Beijerinckia sp. 28-YEA-48: one gene and its partner. The protein of the gene in region 1 interacts with the protein of each later gene in a pairwise test. Links are inferred from orthologs where the notes say so. Each region holds a gene or a part of one and is shown in the gene's direction. Other genes may lie near its edges. The genes, in order: pheT and secD.

Region 1 (11,265 bases):
AAGTCGACATTCAGTGCCGGCGCTCGGGCGGCGAAATCCGCTTCGGCGAAGGCGAGGATTGGCTGGAGATTCTCGGCTGCGGCATGGTGCATCCGAACGTGCTGCGCAATTGCGGCCTCGATCCCGATGTCTACCAGGGCTTTGCCTGGGGCATGGGCATCGATCGCATCGCCATGCTCAAATACGGCATGCCTGACCTGCGACCTTTCTTCGAAGGCGATGTCCGTTGGCTGTCGCACTACGGCTTCAAGCCACTCGATCTGCCGAGCCTGGCCGGCGGCCTGAGCGCTTAAGGAGAGACCCATGAAATTCACCCTCTCCTGGCTCAAGGATCATCTCGACACCACGGCCTCTCTTAACGAGATCGTCGAGACGCTGACGCGCATCGGCCTTGAGGTCGAACATGTGGTCGACCCCACCGAAAAGCTGAAAGACTTCACGATCGCTTACGTGATCGAAGCCAAGCAGCACCCCAATGCTGACCGTCTGCGCGTCTGCATGGTCGACACCGGCTCCGGCACGCCGGTGCAGGTGGTGTGCGGCGCGCCCAATGCGCGCACCGGCATGAAGAGCGTGTTCTCCCCGCCGGGCACTTACATTCCCGGCAAGGACATCACGCTCGGCAAGGGCGTGATTCGCGGCGTCGAATCAAACGGCATGCTGTGTTCGGCGGCCGAATTGCAGCTGTCGAGCGATCATGACGGCATCATTGATCTGCCCGAAGATGCGCCGGTCGGCACGCGCTATGTCGACTATGCCAAGCTCGGCGATCCGATGATCGAGATCAATCTGACGCCGAACCGGCCTGATGCCACCGGCGTGCACGGCATCGCCCGTGATCTGGCAGCCGCTGGCCTGGGCACGTTGAAGGATCACGCGATCAAGCCCGCCGATGGCAGCTTCCCTTGTCCGGTGAATGTGACGCTCGACTTCGCGGCCGAAGATAAGCATCTGGCGCCGCTGTTCGCCTTGCGGCTGGTGCGCGGCGTCAAGAACGGCCCCTCGCCCGAGTGGATGCAGCAGCGCCTGAAGGGCATCGGCCTGCGTCCGATCAATGCGCTGGTCGACATCACCAATTACGTCACCTTCGATCGCGGCCGGCCGCTGCATGTGTTCGACGCCAAGAAGGTGAGCGGCAATCTCACCGTGCGCCGCGCCAAGGATGGCGAAGAGGTTCTGGCGCTCGACGGCAAGACCTATCAGCTGAGGAGCGACACGGTCGTCATCGCCGATGACAAGGGCGTCGAATCGATCGCCGGCATCATGGGCGGCGAACAGTCGGGTTGCGACGACGCCACCACCGACGTGCTGATCGAATCAGCGCTGTGGGATCCGATGAACATCGCTCGTTCCGGCCGCACGCTCGGCATCGTCACCGATGCGCGCTATCGTTTCGAGCGCGGCGTCGATCCGGCCTTCTGCGTGCCCGGCGCCGAGCTCGCCACCAAACTGGTGATGCAGTTCTGCGGCGGCACACCATCGGAACTGATCGTTGCCGGCGAACAGCCGAAAAGCGACACCGCCATCGACTTCCCGTTGAGCGAAGTGCAGAGGCTGACCGGCCTCGAACTCGACTCCCCGGAAATGATCCGCACCCTGGAGAAGCTCGGGTTCGGCGTTATCAGCCAGTCGACCAATGCCGACCGTATCATCGTCAAGGTACCGTCATGGCGGCCTGACGTGGAAGGCAAAGCCGACATCGCCGAAGAAATCGTGCGCATCGCCGGGGTCGACAATGTCGCCTCCGTGCCGCTGCCACGCCTCGATGCCGCCGTTGCCAAGCCGATTCTGACGCTGCTGCAGAAGCGCACGCGCCAGGCGCGGCGCGCGCTCGCATCGCAAGGCCTGGTCGAAGCGATCACCTGGTCCTTCGTCAGCAAGGAACAGGCGGAAGCTTTTGGCGGCGGACAGCCGGCATTGGCGTTGGCCAATCCGATCGCTTCCGATCTTTCCGATATGCGCCCGTCACTGCTGCCCGGCCTGTTGAAGGCGGCGCAGCGCAATGCCGATCGCGGCTTCGGTGATGTGGCGCTGTTCGAAGTCGGCCAGATCTTCAAGGGCGATGGCGAAAAGGATCAGCGTATGGCCGCCGCCACAGTGCGGCGCGGCGGCAGCGGCCGGCAGTGGAGCGCCAAGGCGACCAGCGTCAGCGTGTTCGACGCCAAGGCCGATGCCATGGCGATGCTGGCGGCACTCGGCGTGCCGCTCGGCGGCCTCAACATCGTCTCCGGCGGGCAAGCCAATGTTCCCGCATGGTTGCACCCCGGCCGTTCCGGCACGATGCAGTTTGGACCGAAGAACGTGATCGGCTGGTTCGGCGAATTCCACCCGCGCGTGCTCGAAATGCTCGATGTGGCCGGCCCGGTGGCGGGCTTCGAGATCATTCTCGATGATCTGCCGGCGCCGCGCGCCAAGCCGACCAAGGTGAAAGCGAAGCTCGAACTGTCGGATTTCATGCCGCTGGAACGCGATTTCGCCTTCATTGTCGATCGTAATGTCAAATCGGCTGATATCCTGCGCGCTGTTCAGGCAGCGGAAAAGGTGCTCATCTCGGGGCTCAACGTCTTCGACATCTATGAAGGCGCTGGTATTCCCGAAGGCCGCAAATCGGTCGGTGTCACCGTCACCTTGCAGCCGCGCGAGAAGACTTTGACGGACGCCGAGATCGAAGAGGTTGCCGGCCGGATCGTCGCCGAAGTGGCGAAGAAAACTGGAGCCACGTTACGAGGCTGATTGGCGAGGCTGAGCTGAATGCGGATCGCGGCCTTCATCGTTACAGGTGTTCTGGCTTGCGGTTTGACGGCCTGCGTTCTCTTGACGCCACAAGCCGCCTTGGCCCAGCGCTCGCCGACCGATTGTGACAAGCTGACGAACGACGACGCCTACAACAAATGCCTGGCCTCCTTCGGACCGAAGCGTGGCCAGCATGTTCCATCTGGCAGCACCGCCTATCCCGATGCGGTCGACGCGCCGCCCCGGGCTGGCGCGTCGACTGCCCCAAATGCCCGAAGTGTCCGCGAAGGAAGTGGCACGCGCGCAAGGCGTGCCAGCGGCCGCCGAAACCTTGGTTATCGGGGTCTGCGCGGCAACGGAAGCACCGTCGTCGTGACACAGCTCAAAGGCGGCCGTCTGCGCTTCCAGATCGTCATGCCGCAGCGGCGGTAGGATCAGCGCGGCGCAATCTCGGCTGTAGCCTTTCGTATCATGCCCAATACACCGGCAGTGTGACGCGGGATCAGCCATGCCCCAGACTGGGAAACATGTGGCCCGGTCGTGCGTTGATGACAGGGGGAAAGCCGGGACATCGACGTGTCGCGTCGCAACTGTGATGTCGCCGCTTTTCAAATTGCCCGTATGCACCCATAGTCACGTCCGTGAAATGGAGGTTCGGATGAGGAAAGTTCTGATCGCAGCGACCATAGCCTTTGCTGCCATGGGAGCGGCGGCACAGGCCGACGGCACCTTAGATAAGATCAAATCCAGCGGCATCGTGACCCAAGGCGTGAGAGAATCCTCAGGGTTGGCCTATACGTTGGGCAATGGCGTCTACACCGGCTATCACTACGACGTCTGCCAGAACATTATCGCCGATATCAAGAAGAAGCTGGGTCTCCCAAAACTGGACATCCGCTACCAGCCCGTGACCTCGCAGAACCGCGTGCCACTGGTGCAGAACGGTACGGTCGATTTGGAATGCGGCTCGACGACGAACAACACGGCCCGTGCTCGTGACGTCGATTTTGCCACGACCGTCTATATCGAGGAAATCAAGATCGCCGTCAAAGCCAGCTCAAACATCGGAAAGCTGGAGGATCTGAACGGCAAGACGGTGGCCACCACGACGGGAACCACATCCGTACAAACGCTGCGCAAGAACAAGAGAGGCAAGGATCTCAAGTTTAGCGAGGTCTTCGGCAAGGACCACGCCGACAGCTTCCTGCTGTTGCAGAGCGGACGCGCCGACGCCTTCGTCATGGATGCCTCGATCCTCGCCGCGAACATCGCGCGGGCGCAGAACCCGAAAGACTACAAAATTCTGCCCGAGGTGCTGGCCGTCGAGCCGATCGCGATCATGATCCGCAAGAACGATCCGGAGTTCAAGAAAGCCGTCGACGAGAGCATCGCCGAACAGATCAAGGCTGGAACGATCGCCAAGCTCTATGACAAATGGTTCATGCAGCCGATCCCGCCAAACAATGTCACCTTGAACATGCCGGCCTCCGACGCCACGAAAGAGGCCTGGGCCAATCCCAACGACAAACCCACCGAAGACTACAAACAGCCTGGTGAATGAGCCCTTCTATCAGGCACGGCTTGCGCCGTGCCTGATGTCTCTTCGGCGCTGAACAAAGGCGTCGCGCGGTTCGAGCTGGCAGGTTTTCATGGCGTATTGGCAGGATGTCTGGGATCGCTGGCAATTCCTCTGGGATGACCGGGGAGACGGCGTCACTTACTGGCAATGGATGTTTTCCGCCTGGGGCTACACGGTCTCGGTCGCGGCTGTGTCCCTGGTCATCGCACTGGTAATCGGCTGCCTGGTCGGCACCTTGCGCACGGTCTCGCAGCATCGGGTCGTCTCGGCGCTCGCCAATGCCTGGGTGGAACTGTTCCGCAATATTCCCGTGCTCGTGCAGCTCTTCCTCTGGTTCTTCGTCATTTCGGAAATCGTTCCGGGCATGAAAGGCGTTCCCAGCTTCGTTCTGGCCTGTTGCGCCCTTGGCTTTTTCACTTCCTCCCGCATCGCCGAGCAGGTGCGCGCCGGCATCCAGGCACTGCCGCGCGGGCAGAGCCAAGCCGCGCTCGCCATGGGATTTACCCAGTTTCAAACCTACCGCTATGTGATTTTACCGCAGACGTTTCGCATCATCATTCCGCCGCTGACCAGCGAAGCGATGAATATCGTCAAGAATTCTTCCGTGGCTTTCGCCGTGTCGATTCCAGAGCTGATCAGTTTCGCCATGCAGACGCAGGAAGAAACCTCGCGCGGCATTGAAGTTTATCTGGCCGCAACCATTCTCTATGTCATCACCGCTTTGGCGATCAGCTTGATCATGTCCATGATCGAAAGGCGGATGCGCGTTCCCGGTCTCTTCTCGCAAGACCAGGGAGCTCATTAATGCAGGCGCTGGATTTTTCCTTCTACACCTGGGCGAACATATCCGCCTATTTGCTCAGCGGCCTCTATTTCAGCGTCGGCCTGACGATCGCCGCCACGATTGGCGGCATAACCCTGGGCACGATCATCGCCTTGATGCGTCTGTCCGGGATCAAGCCGTTGGAATATGCGGCGATCTGGTATGTGAACCTGATGCGCAGCATCCCGCTGGTGATGGTCATCCTGTGGTTCTTCCTGCTGATGCCATCGGCCTTTTATAATTTGTTCCCGGCGGGCATCGGTCAGAAATATCGCGCCGAGATTTGCGCGCTTATCACATTCATCATTTTCGAAGCCGCCTTCTTCAGCGAGATCGTGCGCGCGGGCATTCAATCCCTACCACGCGGTCAAAGCATGGCCGGCCAGGCGCTTGGCATGACCTATGCGCAGAACATGCGTTACATCGTTCTGCCGCAGGCAGTCCGCAACATGCTGCCGGTCTTCCTCACCCAGACCATCGTGCTTTTTCAGGATACGTCCTTGGTCTATGCCATCGGCGCCTACGACATCCTCAAAGGCTTCGAGATCATGGGCAACACGTTCGGACGGCGCGTCGAGACCTATCTGCTCGCCGCCGTCGTCTATTTTATCATCTCGTTTTCGCTTTCCATGTTGGTCAAGAGCTTGAACGAGAAGATCCGCATCGTGCGCTGACTAGAGCAAATTGCGTTTCGACAGAAACGCAATTTTGCTTAGTACCTTTGTTTTGACGCGTCTTTGTGGCGTTTGACTAAGTCAAACTGCAAAACGCTATGTGAGGGACGTCGACTGTCATGATCGAGATGAAGAACGTTTCCAAATGGTATGGCGCGACGCAGGTCCTCGATGACTGCTCGGTCAACATCAACAAGGGCGAGGTCGTGGTCGTCTGCGGCCCCTCGGGATCAGGCAAATCGACGCTGATCAAGACCATCAACGCGCTTGAACCGATCCAGAAAGGCGAGATCTGGGTTGATGGTTCGCCTGTCCATGACAAGGCCACCGATTTGCCGAAGCTGCGTAGCCGGGTCGGCATGGTGTTTCAGCATTTCGAGCTGTTTCCGCATCTCACCGTCACCGACAATCTGACCATCGCGCAGATGAAGGTTCTGGGGCGGGGCCAGGACGAGGCCAAGCAACGCGGCCTCAAAATGCTTGAGCGTGTCGGCCTCACGGATCACAAAAACAAATTTCCCGGACAACTCTCCGGCGGCCAGCAGCAACGCGTCGCCATCGCCCGCGCGCTGTCGATGGATCCGATCGTCATGCTGTTCGATGAACCCACTTCAGCGCTCGATCCCGAGATGGTGGGGGAAGTGCTCGACGTCATGGTCGGCCTGGCCGCCGAAGGCATGACGATGATGGTTGTGACCCATGAGATGGGCTTTGCCCGCAAGGTCTCCAATCGCGTCATTTTCATGGATGTCGGTGGCCATATTCTCGAAGATACCAGCAAGGATGAGTTCTTCGACAATATCGAGGCCCGGCAACCGCGCACACGGGAATTCCTCAATAAGATCCTGCCGCATTGAGGGCTTAGGCCGCGACCTTGGTGTCATCCCGTACACGCGCAGCGTGATCCGGAAACCAGGGGTGAGCGACGCCATGCTCATCGTGGTTTGTAGAACACGTATCGATGCCGGCCGAGGCTCTACCGTTTGCCCCTGGATACCGGATCGCCTGCGGCGTCCGGTATGACACCAAGATTGTAGTACGCGCGTCTAATTCACCGGCTTGCAGTTCATCGTCGGATCACGCCCCAGCTCGCTCGCCAGCTTATCGAACATGGTCGTGGCGATGATGTCCGAGCCCTTCTGGGTGAAGTGGACGATATCGACGAACAGATCCTTATCCCACTCACCATCGAGATGCGGGCGCGTATCAACGAAGGGCGTCCCGGTGCGCTTGGCCACGGCTTCCACCATGCGGTTATGCGCGGCGATGGCCGGCAGAATGCGCTCGATCGGCTGGAAGACGCGGCCGTAGAAATCGATCACTTCGTGCGGCGAACTTTCGTTGACGACGGCGGAAAGATTGGCGAGCACGACGCGGAAACCGTTGTCGACGCCCATTTTCACCAGCTCCGAATAGAGCTTGTCGTAGGTGTCGAGGAACTGCGTCTGCTTCGGCGTGCGATTATAGTCTTCGAGGCGTGCCTGATAGCCCTGCATGGCAATGCGGAAGCTGGCTTCGCCCAGCAGCGGCGATCCGCGCATGTGAAAAACCGGCTGTCGCGGCATGGCGGCGATTTGCGGATCGACGATCGCGAGCCCGTTATAGCCGTGATAGGAAATCACCATGTCGGGATGCAGCGGCAGGATGAAACGCTTGACGCGTTGCAGATTGTCGGAGAGGCCGGCAGCCGGCACGCCGGCGTTGATGACTTCGATTGGACGTTCGCAGACAAGCCGCGTACTGAGCTGCTTCTGCAGCACTTCCGGCCAGGTGGTCTCGCCACGGCGGAACATGGTGCCGAACACCGGCGATTCGCCGACGACGAAGATGCGATAGCGATTGCCCTTGTCGGCCGTCATGTCGGCGCCACGGAAGCCGAGATTGTTGATCGGCACGTCAGCATCGAAGAACTGGCCGCGCGCATTGGGCTCAAGAATGAAGGGCAATTCGCCCTTCGGATCGGGCGCCTGGATTTTGGCCAGAACGCCGCGGCCCCATTCGGCGACATATTGCGCCCACCACATGCGGAAGGCATCGGGATCGCCCTTGGCGTCGCGGAAGGAATAGACGGGCTCAGCGCGCGTCAGCACCGCGCCGACCGAGGTGCGGGCGAAATAGGCGTCGGCCATAGGCAGCAGAACGGCAAACAGCAACAGGGTCAGCGCGCCGGTGCGCGCCAGTCCGAAACGCCAGAGCCCGCTCAGCATCAACAAGGCGGTGAACAGGCCGAGGAAAACGAGCAAGGCGAGATAGAACGAAACACGCCAAGCCTCGAAGAAGAAATAGCGCGTCGCGATCGCCGCGATGACGAAGCCAACCAATGTCAACAGCAGCGCCAGCCAGGGCGTGGCCGGGCGCCTGGCCTTGGCGACCATCGCCACAGCCGCGCGGCCACGGCCAAGATAATGCGGGCGTGCCGCCAGAATCGGACCTTCGAAAGCGAAGAAGAAAATGGCGCAGAAGGCGACGAGAACAACGACGTAGAGAACGAGCTGCACGGTGAGCGGCAGATGCGCAACGCTCGGGCGCAGCAGCAGGATCGCCAGGGTGTGGAACAGGTAGATCGTGTAGGAGACCTTGCCGAGGAAGAAGCAGGGCTCGGCGATCCAAGCCAACCGATTGAAGGCCGCGCGATAGACATAGAGCGTGACGATGACGCTGGCGCCCAGAAGCGCTGCCGCGAAGGGGTAAAGCTCTTGCGCGATGCGGTTGGTATCGACCGTGGCCTGCCAGCCGATAACGCCAGCGAGGGCCGCGGCGGCAAGCGCGATGACGATCGACAGCACGCCGCCAAAGCGACGCAGTGCCTTGTCGATCGGATCGATGGCGCAATAAAGCAGGAAGCCGAAGGCAATCGCATCCAGCCGGAACAGAGTGACGCGGCGCACGTCCGCATCCCAATGGCTGAAATCGCCGAAGACCGAGCGCGCCACGGCGCTGGCGACAGCCAGCAGCACCATCAAGGTGATGAAGCCGCGCGCCCGCAAGCGGGCGACATTGGCGGCGACGACGATCACCGCCGCGACCACATAGAAACATTCCTCGACCGACAGGCTCCAGGCGACGGCGAAATAATCCTGCGCGTCGGACAGTGGCCGGAACAGATTCTGGATGTAGAACAGATATTGCGGAAACGAGGCGGCGCCGAGATTGCCGCTGACCACGGTAAGCGTGATCAAGGCGACGAGATAGGGCGGGATGGTGCGCATCCAGCGCCGGATCAGGAAGATCCAAGTGTCGGCCAGATGCGAGGAGGTGGCGCAATGAATGAGCTGCGGCGCCAGCACGAAGCCGCTCAACACGAAGAAAATCTCCACCGCCAGGATGGAGATGACATTGGCCACCGGCCAATCGGTCGAGCCGAGCATCACATAATGGGGGATCGCGACCGCGAGGGCCGCGACACCACGCAACAGATCAAGCGACGCGAGCCTGTGCATCAGCGGCCGGGATTGCTGTAGAGGAAGGGCACATCGATCTGGCCGCTGACCAGGACGAAAATGATCGCATAGAGCAGGGCGACAAGGACCACGGCAGCGAACAGGCTGCCGCGCAAATTATGTCCATAGGTCTGCCAAAAGATCTGAAATGGGTGCAACGGCCGCTCCGGCAGGCCGACAGGCGGCCTGAACGCGGCTTTCAATATAGCGTTTTGCAGTTTGACGGAATCGTCAAACGCCACAAAGACGCGTCAAAATAGCAATTCGAGGCAGAATCGCGTCGATGGGAACGCGGTTCTGCCCCGTGAAAGTCGCGCGCCAAGGCTAGCCGAACCGGGCCAGCGTCAGGCCGGATCGAAACCACCGTCCTTATTCAGCCTGATCGCGCCTGATATGGCCGGCTGGACCCATTTGGCGGTGGCCCCAATGCCGCCGAAAGCGAACAAATGCGGCGTGACGCCGTCGATCTGCTTGGCAGCGACCGCCGCCGCGATAGTGCGGATGATCGGATCGGGCGAAACCGCCTTGAAAGCATGGCGAACCAGGCCGCTGCGGGAGGCCAAAGCCTCGGCGGAGGCCTTCACGCCACATTTGCGGGCATAGTTGAGCCAGGTCATCAGGCTGGTCGGGCCAGCGAGGCCAACCCGGACGGGCGCATGCACGCCACGTTGGCGCAGCCAATGCAGCCAGGCGATGATGGAACGGGAATCGAAGCAGAATTGCGTGACGATATGCGGCTCAAGGCCGGCCTGCTGGGCGGCGGCGAGCTTGGTGACCAAATTGGCCTCGATCTCGTCTTCACCCATGGCCGGATGGCCATCGGGGAAGCCGGGCAGGCCGATGGCTTTCAAGCCCCGGCGCTGGAACAAGCCGTTCTCGATCACCGACAACGCCGTCTGGATTTCGCCGACACCGTGTTCCGCGTCACCGCCAATGAGCAGCGCCGTGCGCACGCCGGCTTCATCGACCATGCGGCCGACATGACGCTCGAGCACATCGAAACGCGGGAAGTGCCGCGCCGACAGATGCGGCACCGGCTCAAGCCCGGCCTGGCGGATGGCCACGGCGGCGGCCATCATTTCGTCGAGCGGACGATGCGGCAGCATGGTCAGATAGACCTGCGTGCCGGGCGCCAGCGTCTTGCCTAGCGCTGCGACGTCGCCGGCGGAGGGACGCGTCGCCTCGAAGGAACAATCGCGCATGAAGGCCGCGATCTGGTCGACGGTGGCGTCGATCGGATCGGGAGGCTTTGCCGCAACGGGAGCCGTGCTCATGTTCGAACTCCGCTACGCTAATCGCGCCGCTTCGAGATCACATAGGATTCATCGTAGAACCACAGGCCGTTGTTCTTACGCAGAACGTCTCGCGTCGCTTCAAGATAAGCGTCGTTGGCGACAACGGGACCTAAGCGATCGTCTTCGACTTGCGCGACATAGATCGCCGCGTTCCAGGCCGCGAACAATGTCGACGTACCAATCGACGCGCCTTCCACCTCGGTCGGCAGAGTGTGCATGTGATATTGAAACAGCGATTTGCCGTCGGCATTGGCGTTGAAATTGTAATCGCGCGCCGCCGGCCCCAACTCGTGTTTCACCTGTTTCAAGAGGTCGTGACGGTTATTGGTAGTGAACGGATTATCGTTGGGCCAGACCTTGTCGATGATTTCCATGCCTGGATCATTGCCGCAGGAATGGATGCCGATGAGGCGACCGCCGGGGCGCAGCGCGCGCGTCAGCGGCGCGATCACGCGCTTGGCCTTGAACTCGACGCTGGCGCGGGCGCGATAGGGCTGCGAGGCAATGACGAGATCGTAATCGGCCGGCGTCTGGCCGAGACGCGGAATGATCGGATCGAGCGCGAATTTGTGGTCGTCGCGATAGAGCACCAGGACCACCGGCCGATCATAAACCGAATTGCCGGTACGCGGGCTGGTGCGGGCGTTCCAGTTCTGCGCCAGGAACGGTTCCAGATCGGTGATCTGCTTGTCGAACGTATGGGCGGTGTCGCCCGTCAGCT
Region 2 (16,448 bases), 2.5 Mb from region 1 along the record:
AATCTGATGTTGCCTAATTTCTAGTCGCCGTGCAGCGTCCGGTGACAGAGGTGAATCAGAATCATGTCCGCGTCCCGCTCTCTCGACCGCCTCGGTCTGTTGCTGACCCTTGGTTTTTGTTTGTCCTGGTCGGTGCAACAGGTGGCGGCCAAACTGGCCATGCCGGAAGTGCCGGCGTTGACGCAAGCCTCGGTTCGCTCAGTCGGCGCCTGTATCGTTGTCGCCACCTGGATGTGGCTGCGGCAGCCGGACGTGTTTCGCCGTGACGGCACGCTTGTCAGCGGCCTGGTGGCTGGCGCGTTCTTCGCCCTGGAATTCCTGTTGCTGTTTCTCGGCCTGCAATGGACAACGGCGAGCCACGCCATCCTGTTCATCTATACGGCGCCGCTCTTCGTCTCTCTTGGCATCATCTGGGTCGCACCCGACGAGCGCCTGCGCCCGTCGCAATGGGTCGGTCTGGCTCTGGCTTTCATCGGTGTCGCCTTGGCGCTGAGCGTCTCGTTCAGCGTCTCAAAGGAAATGCTGATCGGCGATGTGCTGTGTCTGCTGGCGGGAATTGGCTGGGCGATCACCACGCTGATCATCAAAGGGACCAAACTGAGATTCGCGCCAGCTTCGAAGATTTTGCTCTATCAGCTTGCAGTGTCGTCATTTTTTCTGGTTCTTGCAGCTTTACTGAAAGGTGAAACGCCGAGCTTTTCCATCTCGGCTCTGGCCTATGCGTCGCTGGCCTATCAGACGATCTGGGTCGCCGCGATCACCTTCATGGGCTGGATGTGGCTGGTCTCGCACTATCGTGCCGCCGAGCTGTCGGCGCTCACCTTCTTGACGCCGGTGCTGGGCGTTGTCGCTGGCTGGGCCATCATGGGCGATCCGCTGCCACCGCAATTCGCGCTGGCGGTGGCTTTGCTGATCGCCGGTCTGCTCCTGGTGAGCTGGCCGCGCAAGGCGGCAAAGCCGGTGGTGAAATAGGCTACCCGGCGAGAAAGCCGCCATCGGTGGCCAGAACATGTCCGACCACGTAGCTGGCCTCGTCGGACATCAGCCAGACGGCGGCGGCGGCAACTTCCTCCGGATGCCCCATCCGCCGCAGCGGCAGGCCAGCCGCAACCGTTCGCATGTCGGCGATGCCTGAACGCAGCATCATGTCGGTGACGACGCGACCTGGCGCGACCGCGTTGATGCGAATGCGTGAGGGCGCATATTCCATCGCGGCCGCACGGGTCAGGGATATGATCGCCGCCTTGGACGCCCCGTAGAGCGCCAGCCCTGGATTGGGGTTCCTCATGCCGCTGACGCTCGTATTGTTGACGATCGTGCCGCCGCCCGAGGCGAGCAGTGCTGGGATCTCATGGCGCATGGCGTGGAAGACCGCGCGCACGTTCGTATCGAAGACCTCAGCGTAGACGTCGTCGGTTTGCTCAACGAGCGGCGCGCGCCGCTCCTGAAAACCCGCGTTGTTGAATACGGCATCGAGCCGGCCGAACCGCGCCATCGTCTGCGCGATCATGTCGGCACTGTCTGATTCCCGCCTTACGTCCGTGGTGACGAAGAGGCTGTCCGCGCCCAATCGTTGGATATCTTCGGCGAGAGCCTGGCCCAGCTCGCGCCGTCGCCCGGTGACGACGATGGCCGCCGCACCTTCCGATGCCATCAACAAGGCCGTGGCGCGGCCGATGCCGCGGGTGGCGCCGGTGACGAGGCAGACGCGGCCTTTCAGCCGCCTGGCCGGCGCGCGGACGGGAGTGGGGCCGGCAAGCTCCATAAGGGAAGGGGCGTTCGGCGAGGCAGCGTTCGTCATGGGCGGGGCCTGACAAAGCGCTGCTCCTGGACAGCCTTACCCCATTGCTCGCCGGTCCATTCTTCCGCGCAGACAAAGCCATGCGCTTCGTAGAGACGCCGGGCGGCAGAAAGACCGCTGAAGGTCCATAAATGCGTTTCGGCGAAAGCCTTTTCATCCACGAAAGCCAAGGCGGCTGCGAGCAGCTTTCTGCCGCCGCCACCGCCGCGCACTGCGTCGTCGACGATGAACCAGCGTAGATGCGCGATGTTGGCATCCGGATCTTCTTTATTTAAGTCTTCGCCATCGATCGCTATCGAGCCGATGATCTGGCCCTCTTTTACGGCGGTCCAGATCGCGTTGCGGGGGCTCTCCGAGCGATTGCAGAAATCAGCTAAACCACTCGCCACAACCGATTCAAAACGCTGCCCAAAACCGACTTCCCGCGCATAGTAGAGCGCGTGCATTTGCGTGATGCGCGCGATGAGGCCCGGCCGATAACCCGCTATGATTTCGATGGGCGCAGCGGCAGTGCCACCGTTCGCTTGCGTATCAAGTGCATCGGTATAAAGGCGCAGTCCTTCCAGAACGGTACGGTCCTGGCCGGGTTTGAGCCGCGCAAGCGCATCGGCGACCTGTGCGCGGGCGAACGCATGAATCGCTGCGACCTGCTTTTTGCCTGATGGAGTCAGGGACAGGATTTTGACGCGGCCATCGTCTTCTCCGGCCGTCTCCTTCACGTCGCGGGACTCGACCAGTTTGCGCAGCATGCGGCTGACGCTCGATTTTTCCAGGCGAAGGCGGGTGCCGAGATCTCGCGCGGTGACACCGCCCTTCTCAATCTCGATCAGCGCATGCACGGCGGAGGGCGACAGATCTGTGCCGGCGAAGTTGCCGCCGCCCATGAAGCCCAGCTCGCGCACCATCGCGCGGGACACGGCGCGGATTTCTTCAACCAAGGATGGATCGGTGTTCACGTTCGGAGGCTCTTGTTCAATATAGTTGTGTTGTACAACAATATGGTTGTGCTGCGCAACTATATCTATAGGCCGTCACCGCGGATCAGGGATCGATCGTGCCGTTCACATAGTTGATCTTCGGCGCCCGGAAGCCCATGGCCGCCCAGGCCGTAAGCAGCTTCCACATGAACCGGCCGGAATGGGTTTTGTAGCTGGGCAGCCCATCGGTGAACGCGACGGCGGGCCGGCGATCCCGCGTCATGGTCCGCATTTCAAGCGCCGGCTGTTCGGCCTTTGGAAAGCGGTCTTTGTAAATCGACAGCCAATGGCCGCCGCTGAATTCCAGGAACATCGGCGTGTTGCAGCAACTGGCGATTACGCGCCGTGTCTTGGACGTCGGGGCCAACCGATGTTCCCGCAAATGGGCTTGGCCGCGCAGACAGCGGATCCGATCCTTGCGGAACAACACGAAAGGGGTGCCCCCATCAGCATCGAGAAGCGGAGGCGCGCTGGGACGAGCTTCCAGACGCTGGCCGGCGGTCTGGCAGCTCGTGCAATAGCAGGTCGCGGTGACGATCGGCTCGCCGCTGGTTTCAAAGGCGACCTGACCGCAGGTGCAAGCCGCTGTGCGAAGCCGTGTTTGATAAGTAGCCATCTCGTCCTCTGAGGTGCTCTTGAATTAGACTGGACCGTCCAGTTTGATAAGTCAATCGGCAGCGTGTAGTCTCAAGGCCCACAGAGTAGGGCGAGCATGAACAAAGTTGCGATTTCACGCATCGAGCGGACGCATCGCGCGATCATCGCAGCAGCGGCTGAGTTGTTTCTCCGGCAAGGCTTCCTCGGCACCAGCATGGACGAGATCGCAGCGGCAGCGAACGTGTCGAAACAGACCGTCTATGCGCATTTCCAGAGCAAGGAGGCGCTGTTTCTCGATATCGTTCGCGGCATGACCGGCCGGGCCGGCGACGAATTACAGGAACAGGTCTCTGATCCGGCCGCCGACGTCCCGATCGAGCAATTCCTTCTCGATTTCGCCACCCGACAGCTTTCGATCGTCGTAACGCCCCGGCTGCTGCAACTGCGACGATTGGTGATCGCGGAGGCGGGGCGTTTTCCCGAGCTTGGCCGGGCACTGCACGAACGCGGACCGATGCGCTCCATCAATCGGCTCGTACAGTCCTTCACCCGTTATCAGGCGAGCGGCGATCTCAAAATCGATGATGCCCCTGCGGCGGCTTCGTTCTTCAACTGGCTGGTCATGGCAGCGATGACCAACGATGCCATGCTGCTGGGCGACGATGCGATACCACAGGCGGACGCGATGGAAGGCCACGCGAAGGAAGCCGTCCGCATTTTTCTGTCCGCCTATGGCGCCCGCAAACCGTCTTAGTTGGTCTTCTTGCCCATGCGGCCAGCGAGATCCTGAATATATTGCCAGGCCGTGCGGCCGGAGCGGGCGCCGCGCGTCGTCGCCCATTCCAGCGCCTCGGCGCGCATGGTTTCGGCCGGATAATCAAGCTCGAAGTATTTGGCATAGCCGAACACCATGTCGAGATAGTCGTCTTGGCTGCACTTGTGAAAGCCGAGCCACAGGCCGAAACGATCCGACAGCGAGACTTTCTCTTCCACCGCTTCATGCGGATTGATCGCGGTCGAGCGCTCGTTCTCCATCATGTCGCGGGGTAAAAGGTGCCGGCGGTTGGAGGTGGCGTAAAACACCACATTGTCCGGCCGTCCTTCGATGCCGCCTTCGAGCACCGCTTTCAGCGATTTGTAAGAGGTGTCGTCGGTGTCGAACGACAGGTCGTCGCAGAAGACGATGAACTGCTGCGGCGACTGGCGCACGATGTTCATCAGCGCCGGCAGGCTCTCGATATCCTCGCGATGGATTTCCACCAGCTTGAGTGCGTGGGTGCCGGCGGGCCGTTCGCGATTGATCTGCGCATGGATGGCTTTCACCAGCGACGATTTGCCCATGCCGCGAGCGCCCCAGAGTAGGGCGTTGTTGGCCGGCAGGCCCTGGGCGAAACGTAGCGTATTCTCGAAAAGCTGATCGCGAACCCGATCGACGCCCTTGAGCAGGGCCATTTCGACCCGATTGACCTTCTTAACCGGCTGCAACACATGGCCGGAGGCATGCCAGACAAAGGCGTCGGCGGCGTCGAGATCGGGCCGATCCTGCGATTTGGGGGCGAGGCGCTCCAGCGCCCCGGCGATCCGCTCCAATAGCGGTAACAGTGTTTCCCGATCAGTAGAATTGCTCATTGGCCCCGTCCGGTGGTGCGCCTGCAAGTCAGCTTCTTTGGCGATGGCGCGGTTTAGCTTGCGAAATGAGGCAGGTCCATGCCGAAACAGGCATTTGAGGGGTTCGGAAAGCGCAGAGCCGGCATTGCTTTACGGGCGATGGCCGCTATATTCCGCGCCGAATGACCGGCCGCTTCGCGCCGGTGCCCGCCTAGCTCGATGGAGCCTTGTTTCCGATGTCTTTTATCACTCCGGCCTATGCCCAGGCTCTCGGCGGCTCCGGCCAGTTCGACATGATCGCCCAGTTGGCGCCCTTCGCCATCATCCTGGTCATCATGTATTTCCTGATCCTGCGCCCGCAGCAGAAGCGCCAGAAGGCCCATCAGGAGATGATCAAGAATGTGCGCCGCGGCGACACGGTCATCACCTCGGCCGGTTTCATCACCAAGGTTACGAAAGTGATCGATGACAGTGAAATCGAAGTCGAATTGGCGCCCGACACCCGCGTCCGCATGGTCCGTTCGATGATTGCCGAAGTGCGCGCCAAGGGCGAGCCGGTTAAGGAATAACCGAGGCGCAGGCCCGTATCTAACCGGAACAGGAAAATATGCTTCGCTTCTCCCGCCGGAAGGTCGCCTCGGTCATTCTACTGACCGTGCTGACGCTTCCTCAAATCGCTCTCGGGCTCGACCCGAAGGCGGGGGCACGGGTGGTATTCGAAGTTGATTCCAACGATGTGCTGCGCGGCCAACTTGAGCAATTGAAAAGCGACATAGGCCGGATTTTGCGTGAGCAGCGTGTGCGCAGTCTCGCCGGACCGCTCACGGTTTCTGGCCGCACGGTTCAGTTTCGCATCAACGATCCAAGTGAGCGGGCCCGTGTCCGGACGAAGCTGAGTCAGCAGCCATTGCCGACCGACGGTGACAAAGCGAAGGCTGAAGCGCTGCCGACGCCTGACGTTCGAGAGGATGCCGACGGTCAGGTCGTTGTGGCAGTGACCGAAGCGAGCACTCAGGAACTTATCCGTCGCGCTGCCGAGCGGAGCATTGAAGTCATCTACCTTCGTGCCGGCACCGGCGAAATGCGGAAGCCGAACATCGAACGTCAGGGCGTTAACCGCATCCTGGTGCAGGTGCCTGGCGTGCCGGACACCAAGCGTCTGATTGATCTGCTCGGCATGCAGGCGAAGCTCGAATTCCGCCTTGTCGCCACTCCCGGTTACAAGCCTGCCGACGTTGACATGCTCAATGAGTATGAGCGAACGCCGGACGGCAAGGGCGAGCGTATCGTCACCACCTATCCAGTCGAGAAGCTTGTGATGGTGCAGGGCGAAGACCTTGTCGATGCGCAGCAGGGCTTCGACTCAGGCAATGGCGAGCCGGTGGTGAACTTTCGTTTCAACACTCGTGGCGGTCAGCGCTTGAGTGAAGTGACGAGTCAGAATGTCGGGAGGCCCTTTGTTATGGTGCTCGACAACAAGGTAATTTCGGCCCCACGCATTCTCACTGCCATCACAAGCGGCTCTGGCCAGATTTCCGGCCGCTTCACCGTGCAGCAGGCCAACGATCTGGCGATCTTGCTGCGTGCTGGAGCTTTGCCGGCTAAACTTACCGTGGTCGAGGAATGACCGGGGCGCAGGCCCGTATCTAACCGGAACAGGAAAATATGCTTCGCTTCTCCCGCTGGAAAGTTGCTTCGGTCATTCTGTTGACCGTGCTGACGTTCCTCATCATCGCGCCGAGCTTCCTCAGCAAGGAGACGCGTGACGAATACGCCAAGCACCTCCCCAAATGGGTGCCGTTCCAGGGCATCGTGCTCGGCCTCGATCTGCAGGGCGGGGCGCATGTCGTATTCGAGGTTGATTCGAACGACATCCTGAAGACGCAGCTTGAAAATCTGCGCGATGACGTGCGCCGCATCCTCCGCGAGGAGCGCGTGCGCAGCCTGGCCGGATCAGTCGCCGTTTCCGGTCGTACGGTTCAATTGCGCGTCAACGACCCGGCCGAACGCGCTCGCGTTCTGACGAAGCTGCGCCAGCAGGCGCAGCCGGCGGGTGTCAACGCGCTGGGCCTGGCTACGCCGCCGGCTTTCGACGTTCGCGATAATTCCGATGGCCAGATCGTTCTGTCGATGACGGAAGCGGGCACGCAGGAGCGCATTCGCCGCGCTGTCGACCAGACGATCGAAGTCATCCGTCGCCGCGTCGACTTCGGTGGCACCACCGAACCGAACATCCAGCGTCAAGGCGCTGACCGTGTGCTCGTGCAGGTGCCGGGCTTGCAGGATACGAGCCGACTGATCGGCTTGCTCGGGGCGCAGGCGAAGCTGGAATTCCGTCTCGTTGCCGACCCTGGCTACAATCCAGGCGACGTCGACATGCTCAATGAATATGAGCGCACGCCTGACGGTAAGAGCGAGCGGGTTGTCGCCACCTATCCGGTCGAAAAGCGCATCATGGTGCAGGGTGAAGACCTCACCGACGCGCAGCCTGGCTTCGACTCGCGCAATGGCGAGCCGGTGGTGAACTTCCGTTTCAACATTCGTGGCGGCCAGCGCTTCGGCGAGGTGACGAGCCAGAATGTCGGCAAGCCGTTCGCCATCGTCCTCGACAATAAGGTGATCTCGGCGCCGCGCATTCTTACCGCCATCACCGGTGGTTCCGGCCAGATCTCCGGCCGCTTCACCGTGCAGCAGGCCAACGACCTGGCGATCCTGCTGCGGGCCGGCGCTCTGCCGGCCAAGCTCACCGTGGTCGAAGAACGCACCGTCGGTCCGGGCCTCGGTCAGGATTCGATCGACGCCGGCAAGCGCGCCGCCTATGTCGCCGCCGCCCTCGTCATTGTTTATATGTTGATGACCTATGGCCTGTTCGGGATCTTCGCCGATCTGGCGCTGACCATCCATATAGGCATGATTTTCGCCGGCCTGATCCTGTTGCAGGCAACGCTCACGCTGCCCGGCATCGCCGGCATCGTGCTCACCATCGGCATGGCGGTGGATGCCAACGTGCTCATCTACGAGCGCATTCGCGAAGAATCGCGATCCGGCCGTTCCATCATTTCGGCTCTTGATGCTGGCTTTAATCGCGCTTTCGCCACGATCATCGACTCCAACTCGACGATGATGGTGGCCGCCGTGATCCTGTACTTCCTGGGGTCGGGACCCGTGCGCGGCTTCGCCGTGTCGCTCGGCCTCGGCATTATTACGTCCGTCGTCACCGCCGTGACGATGACCCGCATGATGATCGCGCTGTGGTACCGCTGGAAACGGCCGACCAGTATTCCGATCTAGTTTTTTAGAAGGCGCACATGTTCCGATTCCGTCTCGCCCCCGACAACATGCATTTTGGCTTCATGCGCCTGCGGCGCCTGAGCTATCCATTCTCCGCGCTGATGTCGATCCTGTCGGTCGTCGCCTTTCTCACGGTCGGCCTTAACTTCGGCATCGACTTCTCCGGTGGCACCATGCTGGAGCTGCGCGCCAAGTCGGGGCAGATGGACCTGTCGCAGTTGCGCCAGCTTGGCGACAAGCTGAACCTCGGCGAAGTCGAGGTTCAGGCCTTCGGTGATGGCCAGGATGCGACCTTGCGTCTGCGCCTGCAGCCCGGCGGCGATCAGGGCCAGCGCGACGCTGTCGACAAGGTCCGTGCCTCGCTTGGCGATGCTTATGAGTTCCGCCGCACGGAAGTGGTAGGCCCGCGCGTGTCCGGTGAACTCGTTCAGTCGGGAACGCTTGGCGTTGTGCTGTCCGTCGTTGCTGTTCTGATCTATCTCTGGTTCCGCTATGAATGGCAGCTCGCGGTCGCGGCCGTGATCGCGACCATGCACGATTTGTTGCTGACGGTCGGCTTCTTCGCCGTCACGCGGCTTGAATTCAACATCACTTCTATCGCCGCGATTCTGACGGTGGTCGGTCTATCTCTCAACGAAACCGTCGTCGTGCTCGACCGTATTCGTGAGATAATGAAGAAATATCGCCGCTCCACCATGGCCGAGATCATCGATATGTCGATCAACGCGGTTCTGTCGCGCACGATCATGACGGCGACGACCACTTTGCTGGCGCTGCTCGCCCTGGTGTTCTTCGGCGGTCACGTCATCCAGTCCTTCTCGCTCGCCATGATGTGGGGCGTGCTGGTGGCAACCTATTCGTCGATCTTCATCTGCTCGCCGATCCTGATCTATCTTGGCGCGCCGGGCCACGCGGCCGACATCAAGCAGCCGGCGACCACACCCTAGGGCAAATTGCGGAACGCGATTTGTCCGGAGCGCGCTTGAGCGCGTTCGGCTGCGGGAGGTCTGCATGAATACGCAGCGATACGAAGGATTCTTCCCGGGTGAGGCCATCATAGATGGCTATGGCGCCGGCGGCTTTCAGTTCGCCGGCATGTCGCATCGCGGCTCCATCATCGCGACGCCTGTAGGCATTCACGCCTGGACGGTGAATGACATCTCAGAGCTTGATATCGCCAGTTTACGGCCTGTGTTTGACGCGCCGAAGGAGACAGTCGAACTGCTGCTGATCGGCACCGGCCGTTCGCTGGTGCCGCTGCCGCCGGCGATCCGCCAAGCGCTGCGCGCTCGCGGCCTGCGCTTCGATCCGATGGCGACGGGCCATGCGGTTTCGACCTACAACATCTTGCTCGGCGAGCGCCGCAAAGTGGCAGCCGCCCTTATCGCTGCGCCATGAGTGCGTCATGAGCGAACTATCGGAGAGCGGGCTAGCGGAAGCCTATACGACCTGCGAACAGGCTCTGCGCGCAGGCGATCGCGACCGCTGGCTGGCGTCGCTCTTCGTGACAGCGCAGCATCGGCCGCATATCCACGCGCTTTATGCCTTCTCCCATGAAGTGGCGCGGGCGCGCGAAGCGGTCTCCGATCCGCGTCTCGGTGAAATCCGCCTGCAATGGTGGCGCGAGGTGATCGAAGGTGTGCGTGACGGGGAAGCGCAAGCCAATCCGCTGTCGCGGGCGCTGCTCGATACGATCACGAAGTTCAATTTGCCGAGAGCTGCGCTGCTCAATCTGATCGAGGCGCGGCGTTTCGATCTCTATGACGACCCGATGCCGAGCCTGAACGATCTGGAAGGCTATTGCGGCGAAACCTGTTCGGCGCTGTTTCGCTTGAACATGATCATCTGTGCCGGGGGCCATGACCCCGGTGGCGGCGAAGTCGCCGGCCATGCCGGTTGCGCCTATGCGATGGCTGGTTTGTTGCGGGCGCTGCCGTGGCACGTTTCTCGTGGCCAGTGCTATCTGCCAGGCGACGTGTTGAGCCGCCATGGCGCGCTGGTTGAAGCGGCGACGGCGGGGCTCGATTCGCCGGCGCTACGGCTGGCGCTGGCGGATTTGCGCGATCGTATTCGCGTTCATCTCGCCGCCGCGCGGGCCGGTTTGGTGCAGGTGCCGGATGAAGTTCGGCCGGTGTTCGCGCCGCTTGCTTTCGTCTCGCCTTGGCTGAAGGCGATGGAGAAGCGCGGCTACGAACCCTTCCGCACGCTTATTGATCCGCCGCAATGGCGGTTGCAATGGGCGCTGGCACGGTGGCCGGGCCGGCTGCCGCGTTGACGGCGCGGGCGCGGGGCGCTTCTCCGGATGTCCGATAATAGGCGATGATATCCTTCGGGTGCAGGGTCACCTGCGATTTCATGCCGAAGAAATAAACGCCGTTCGCCGCATCGAGATTTTCCCGGCGCCGGGTGAAGCGATCGAGGAAGCGCAGCCAGAAGAATGGCAGCGACAGCGCCGTCGCGAACTTATTGCCGAGCCCGAGAGCGCGCAGGAAATAGCGATAGGACCACAGCAGCGATACACCAGCACCGCCGACAGCGCCGGCATCGATCTCGCTGAAGCGGCGAAACAGCCAGCGATGCGCGCTCGGGCTGAAGCGTTGGAAGTCATAGGCGCCAGCATGCACCTGCTGCATGAACGGCGTGTCGGCGTAAACCAAGCCGTCGGCCTTGAGCACGCGATGCAGTTCATCGACGACGAGTTCCGGCTCAAGCACGTGTTCGAGCACGGCCTGAATCCAGATGGCGTCGAAACTGCCATCTTTGAAGGGCAGGTGGTGAGCATCGGCGATCAAAGTCGTCACCGCCGAGGGAAACACGTCGGTTGAAACGATGCGCACATCGGTCTGCTCATAAAGCGCTTGGATGCCCGAACCGACCGTGCCGCCACCAACCACGAGCACCACCGGATCCTTGCGGCCGCGCAGGCGCGCCACCAGGTCGTTGCACTTGGCCTTCGCGGCCTCATTGGTGCCGAACAGACCTTCGCGCAGTTTCATCCGCAGCATGCCGAAGGTCGACGTGGTGTGGCTGCCGATGTCGGGTATGTGGCCGTCAGTGAATTCGGGCTCGTCGAATAGGCTGCGCGAGAAGTCGACCAGAACTGGCTGGCGGGCAGCATTGACGAAGCCGGCACCGCCGGCCCGGCAACGGGTGTCGGCGCAACGCAATTTGGAGCCAGTGGTGATCAGGGCACCATGGCAGCCTGGGCAGCGCAAAAGCGCATAAATGTCTTTGGCCTGGGCAACGGGCATGCAACTTCTCCTCGTGTACCGGGCGCCGCTGCTCGTCCAGTGACATGGTCGGCCCATCCCATGAGGGGAGGGGTAAAGATTGATAACGATCGCCGCTATCGTCGGCTTCGATCACCTGAATTGCTGGCCTCGCAATTGATCAAGGTGATGGTCAGTAAGTTTGAGTAGGTAAATTCGCTATTTGGTAACCATAGGCGTTAGTCTTAATGCGCGCAATCATAACGCTAAAAATGTAGTAAACAATTAACCTTAATGTGAACGCCAGGCGCTCCGCGGCGCTTCACATGACCTTTGTCACAGCCGAAAGACCTCAGACGGTGGCGGGTTCCGCCAGCCAAGCTCCCAAATCGCGCTTGGCCCGTTCGGTCAACAGGCGCTTGCGCGCCTGTGACTTCTCCGGTCCCCGCAATCGCTTGCCATCAGCGCTTTTGACCGCCGCTTCGATCGGCGGAAACAGTCCGAAATTAACGTTCATCGGCTGGAAGGAGGGCGGGCCCGCGTCGATGGTCTCGATATGGCCGCCAGTGATGTGGTTGATCAGGGCGCCGATAGCTGTGGTGGGGGGCGGCAGCTTGGCCATCTGGCCAAGGGCTTCGGCGGCTGCCATGCGACCAGCGATCAAGCCGATGGCCGCGCTTTCCACATAACCTTCGCAGCCGGTGATCTGGCCGGCGAAACGGATGCGGGGATCAGCTTGCAGCCGCAGCAGAGGGTCGAGCACTTTCGGTGAATTGAGGAAAGTATTGCGGTGCAGGCCGCCGAGGCGGGCGAACTCCGCCTGTTCGAGGCCGGGAATCATGCGGAAGATGCGCGTCTGCTCGCCATGCTTCAGCTTCGTCTGGAAGCCGACCATGTTGTAGAGCGTACCCAGCGCATTGTCCTGGCGCAGCTGCACGATGGCATAGGCTTTGACGGTCGGGTTGTGCGGATTGGTCAGGCCGACGGGCTTGAGCGGGCCATGGCGCAAGGTCTCGCGGCCGCGCTCCGCCATCACTTCGATCGGCAGGCAGCCGTCGAAATAGGGCGTGCCTTCCCATTCCTTGAAGCTGGTTTTGTCGCCGGCGATCACCGCATCAAGGAAGGCTTCGTATTCGTCGCGCGACAACGGGCAGTTGATGTAGTCGGCGCCCGTGCCGCCCGGGCCGACCTTGTCGTAGCGGGACTGGAACCAGGCTTTACCCATGTCGATCGAATCGCGGTGCACGATCGGCGCGATGGCATCGAAAAAGGCGAGTTCGGTTTCGCCAGTCAATTTGCCGATGCTGCGCGCCAACGCCTGGGAGGTGAGCGGGCCGGTGCAGATGAGGATCGAAGGCCAGTCCTGGGCCGCAATGTCCTGCACTTCCTCGCGCACCAGCTGAATCAACGGCTGCGCGGCGATCGCTTGCGTCACCGCTTGGGCGAAGCCATCGCGGTCGACAGCAAGCGCGCCACCTGCCGGCACCTGATGGGCGTCGGCGGCGCGCATGACGAGCGAGTCCATCTGGCGCATTTCCCAATGCAGCTGGCCGACGGCGTTCATTTCCGCATCGTCCGAGCGAAAGGAATTGGAGCAGACGAGTTCCGCCAAAGCGTCCGTCGCATGGGCATCCGTCGGGCGGACGGGCCGCATTTCGTGCAGGACGACCGGTACGCCCAGGCGGGCGACCTGCCAGGCAGCTTCAGATCCGGCGAGACCGCCGCCGATAATGTGAATGGGGTGCCGGGGTGCTTGCATGGGGCGGGTTATGCCGCCGAGGGCAGGCTGGGGCAATGGCTGCAGCGATTTGCGCAGTGCAAAAATAATGCGCCCGCCGGGGGAGGGTCCGGCGGGCGCTTAAACGTGGGGGGCTGAGGGAGGGGAAGCCCGTCCACGCTATTCCAAAATTCTAATCAGATGCCCGAGCTTTGACGCGCAACGGCGTGGATTTCGGAGCGGGTAATGCCCAGATCATGCAATTCACGGTCCGAGAGCTGCGAAAGCTCGGCCACCGCGACCCGATACCGACGCCAGGAGTCAACCCAGGCTACAATGCTCTTGATAGTCATCTTATCCTCACTTGACGGACTGGCTTGCAGCCCGTCGTTCATGAGCTCTATGTAGAATGATGCGGTGCACAATGCCATAGCTAAGATTGATTACCTGATATGCGTTTAACGCATGATGTTACAGAATTTAGATTTTGTCATATATAAAAATAGTGACATGACCCCGTCATATTGCTTTTTTCAGGCCTAAAATGGGCCAAACTTAGTAACAAGAGATGCATTATATGCATTGCCGCGACGCAAAATGCCCGTAAAGGGGACAAAACTGGTCAAAATGGCATCGGAAAGCAAAAGAAGCGGGCAAAAGAAGTATCTGTTGCCCGCTCTTGTCGAAATTAAGCCGTCTTTTCAGTAGCAGACCCGAACCGGGCGGCGATAACCGATGACCTCGCCCCAGGAATTGTAGATTGGGCGCTGGCGCAGCTCGCAATCATAGGCCGGAGCGGCATAGGCGGGCTGGGCGGCGGCGATGGCGCCACCAACGATAGCCGCGCCGAGCAGGCCGACGGCGAGACCGCCGCCATAACCGTGATGTTTCCAGCCGGCCGAAGCCGGGGTCGAGGAAACCGCGAAGGTCGCGGCCAGGGCCAGGGCGCCGACGGTGGCGGCGAAGGTTTTCTTGGTGATCATGACGCTCTCCCGATCTGTTCCGGGCCGGCGGACATTCCCGACCGGCGATGAAATGACCTTAAGGACAGTCTGGTCGGAAGAATGTGCGCGCCAGCACGCGTCGCGTTTTCCCCATCGCCCTCTCTTGTTGCTACTTGCCGCGCAACTTCGCATTGTCTTGGTGACTGGTGAGGCAAGGATCGAGGGCGGAGCGGTACGATGGTTGGTCATGTCTATTCCAAGGGGTTGGATCGTAACCCGGCCAATTATGTGCCCCTATCGCCCTTGAGCTTTCTCGAACGCGCCGCGTTGGTGCATCCGCATTTACCAAGCGTCGTCCACGAGACGCGCGCCTTCACCTGGGGTGACACCTATGCCCGCTGTCGCCGTCTCGCTTCGGCGCTGGCGGCGCGCGGCATTGGTGCTGGCGATACGGTGGCGGCCATGCTGCCCAATGTGCCGGCCATGTATGAAGCGCATTTCGGCGTGCCCATGATTGGCGCGGTACTCAATACGCTCATCACCCGTCTTGATCCCGAGGCCATCGCCTTCATGCTCGATCACGGCGAGGCCAAAGCGGTGTTCGTCGATCCGGAACTGGCAACCGTGATCGAACAGGCGCTGGCGCTGAGCAAGGTGAAGCCGTTCGTCATCGATGTCGCCGACCCGGCTTTCTCCGGTGGCAAGACCATTGGCGAAATGGACTATGAGGATTTCATCGCCACAGGCGATCCCGCTTTCGGTTGGCATCTGCCAGATGACGAATGGAACGCGCTGGCGCTGAACTATACGTCAGGCACGACGGGCAATCCGAAAGGCGTCGTCTATCACCATCGCGGCGCTTATCTGAACGCGGTGTCCAATGTGCTCGCTTGGGATCTCGGTGCGCATCCGGTCTATCTGTGGACCTTGCCGATGTTTCACTGCAACGGCTGGTGCTATCCCTGGACCATCGCGGCGGTGGCTGGCGTCAATGTCTGCCTGCGCAAGGTTGAAGCGGCGAAAATCTTCGAACTGATGGCCCGCCATGGCGTCACCCACATGTGCGGCGCGCCGATCGTCTACAACACGCTGGTCAACGCCAGCGATGCGCGCAAGGGCGAGGCACGTGCGGTGAAGGGCAGCGTTGCTGGCGCGTCGCCGCCGATGGCGGTGATCGCTGGCGCCGAGAACATCGGCATCAAGCTCACCCATGTCTATGGTCTCACCGAAGTCTATGGTCCGGCCGGCGTCTGCTCGCCGCAGCCAGACTGGGCGGCGCAGCCGCTGGAAGAACGCGCCAAGCTCGCCCGGCGCCAGGGCGTGCCCTATCATTTGCAACAAGCGATGACCGTGCTCGATCCGCAGACCATGGAAGAAGTTCCGCACGATGGCGAGACCATGGGCGAGATCATGTTTCGCGGCAATATCGTCATGCGCGGTTATCTGAAGAACGAGAAGGCCACGCAGGAGGCTTTCGCCGGCGGCTGGTTCCACACCGGCGATCTCGCGGTGATCGACCCCGACGGCTATGTGCTGATCCGCGACCGTTCCAAGGACATCATCATTTCCGGTGGCGAGAACATCTCTTCGGTCGAAGTGGAAGATGTGCTCTATAAACATCCCGCCGTTTTGGTCGCCGCCGTCGTGGCGAAGCCTGATCCGAAATGGGGCGAGACGCCCTGCGCCTTTATCGAGGTGAAGGAGGGCGCTACAGTCACTGAGGCGGAGATCATCGCCTTCTGCAAGACGCAGCTCGCCAGCTTCAAAGTGCCCAAGGCGGTTGTCTTCGGCATCATCCCGAAGACATCGACCGGCAAGATCCAGAAGTTTCAACTGCGCAGCCAGGTCGGCAGCGTCAAGGCTTTCGCCAGCTAACTCTATAACCTTGGTATCATCCCGGACGCCTGCACAGCAGGCGATCCGGGAACCAGGGGCGCGCGGTAAAATGTTCTGTATTGGGCACTTGTGAAGACGCTACGCTGAAAGGCTGAAGGGGTTGCCCCTGGATACCGGATCACGCCAGCGGCGTGTCCGGCATGACACAGCAGCCTCCTATTGCGGCTCCAACTTGGCCAGCCTCACATACTCAGCCCAATCGGCGATCTCCTTATCGATATGAGCCTTCGTCTCCGCTGGCGTAGCGACGAACGGTTCGGCGCCGAACTTGCCGAGGAAGTCGCGCGTCTCGTCTTGCTTGCCGATCTCGGTAAACCAGCCGCTGAGTTTGGCGATGACGGGCGCTGGCGTTCCGGCGGGCGCGGCGGTGACCCACCACAGATTCATATCGACCTTGGGAATGCCCGC

What was found.
Region 2: the proteins of pheT (region 1) and secD interact in binary tests that used the Escherichia coli proteins (3 or more experiments, as listed by UniProt). The link is inferred for Beijerinckia sp. 28-YEA-48 from one-to-one orthologs.

Annotation. Positions count from the first base shown.
Region 1 is NZ_FNSI01000001.1:4,420,129-4,431,393, forward strand. Bases 1-3,018 are described here. They hold pheT (phenylalanine--tRNA ligase subunit beta), read left to right. Parts: upstream 1-303; coding sequence 304-2,733; downstream 2,734-3,018. Other genes in these bases: pheS (phenylalanine--tRNA ligase subunit alpha), read left to right, coding at 1-293; BLW50_RS20735 (hypothetical protein), read left to right, coding at 2,752-3,018. Also shown: more of BLW50_RS20735, read left to right, coding at 3,019-3,165; BLW50_RS20740 (amino acid ABC transporter substrate-binding protein), read left to right, coding at 3,392-4,294; BLW50_RS20745 (amino acid ABC transporter permease), read left to right, coding at 4,383-5,117; BLW50_RS20750 (amino acid ABC transporter permease), read left to right, coding at 5,117-5,809; BLW50_RS20755 (amino acid ABC transporter ATP-binding protein), read left to right, coding at 5,929-6,666; BLW50_RS20760 (acyltransferase family protein), read right to left, coding at 6,856-9,249; BLW50_RS30760 (hypothetical protein), read right to left, coding at 9,249-9,407; BLW50_RS20770 (methylenetetrahydrofolate reductase), read right to left, coding at 9,594-10,523; BLW50_RS20775 (hypothetical protein), read right to left, coding at 10,541-11,265.
Region 2 is NZ_FNSI01000001.1:1,928,644-1,945,091, reverse strand. The notes cover bases 6,115-8,961. They hold secD (protein translocase subunit SecD), read left to right. Parts: upstream 6,115-6,648; coding sequence 6,649-8,274; downstream 8,275-8,961. Other genes in these bases: secF (protein translocase subunit SecF), read left to right, coding at 8,292-8,961; BLW50_RS09155 (SecDF P1 head subdomain-containing protein), read left to right, coding at 6,115-6,610. In the rest of the region: BLW50_RS09190 (DMT family transporter), read left to right, coding at 64-972; BLW50_RS09185 (SDR family NAD(P)-dependent oxidoreductase), read right to left, coding at 974-1,765; BLW50_RS09180 (helix-turn-helix domain-containing GNAT family N-acetyltransferase), read right to left, coding at 1,798-2,706; BLW50_RS09175 (GFA family protein), read right to left, coding at 2,843-3,394; BLW50_RS09170 (TetR/AcrR family transcriptional regulator), read left to right, coding at 3,491-4,129; BLW50_RS09165 (ATP-binding protein), read right to left, coding at 4,126-5,004; preprotein translocase subunit YajC, read left to right, coding at 5,220-5,552; more of BLW50_RS09155, read left to right, coding at 5,639-6,114; more of secF, read left to right, coding at 8,962-9,221; BLW50_RS09140 (Mth938-like domain-containing protein), read left to right, coding at 9,286-9,672; BLW50_RS09135 (phytoene/squalene synthase family protein), read left to right, coding at 9,680-10,549; BLW50_RS09130 (class I SAM-dependent methyltransferase), read right to left, coding at 10,482-11,525; methylenetetrahydrofolate--tRNA-(uracil(54)-C(5))-methyltransferase (FADH(2)-oxidizing) TrmFO, read right to left, coding at 11,836-13,242; BLW50_RS09120 (DUF1127 domain-containing protein), read right to left, coding at 13,398-13,553; BLW50_RS09115 (hypothetical protein), read right to left, coding at 13,902-14,183; BLW50_RS09110 (acyl-CoA synthetase), read left to right, coding at 14,382-16,019; BLW50_RS09105 (Bug family tripartite tricarboxylate transporter substrate binding protein), read right to left, coding at 16,197-16,448. UniProt on the Escherichia coli protein: Part of the Sec protein translocase complex. Interacts with the SecYEG preprotein conducting channel. SecDF uses the proton motive force (PMF) to complete protein translocation after the ATP-dependent function of SecA.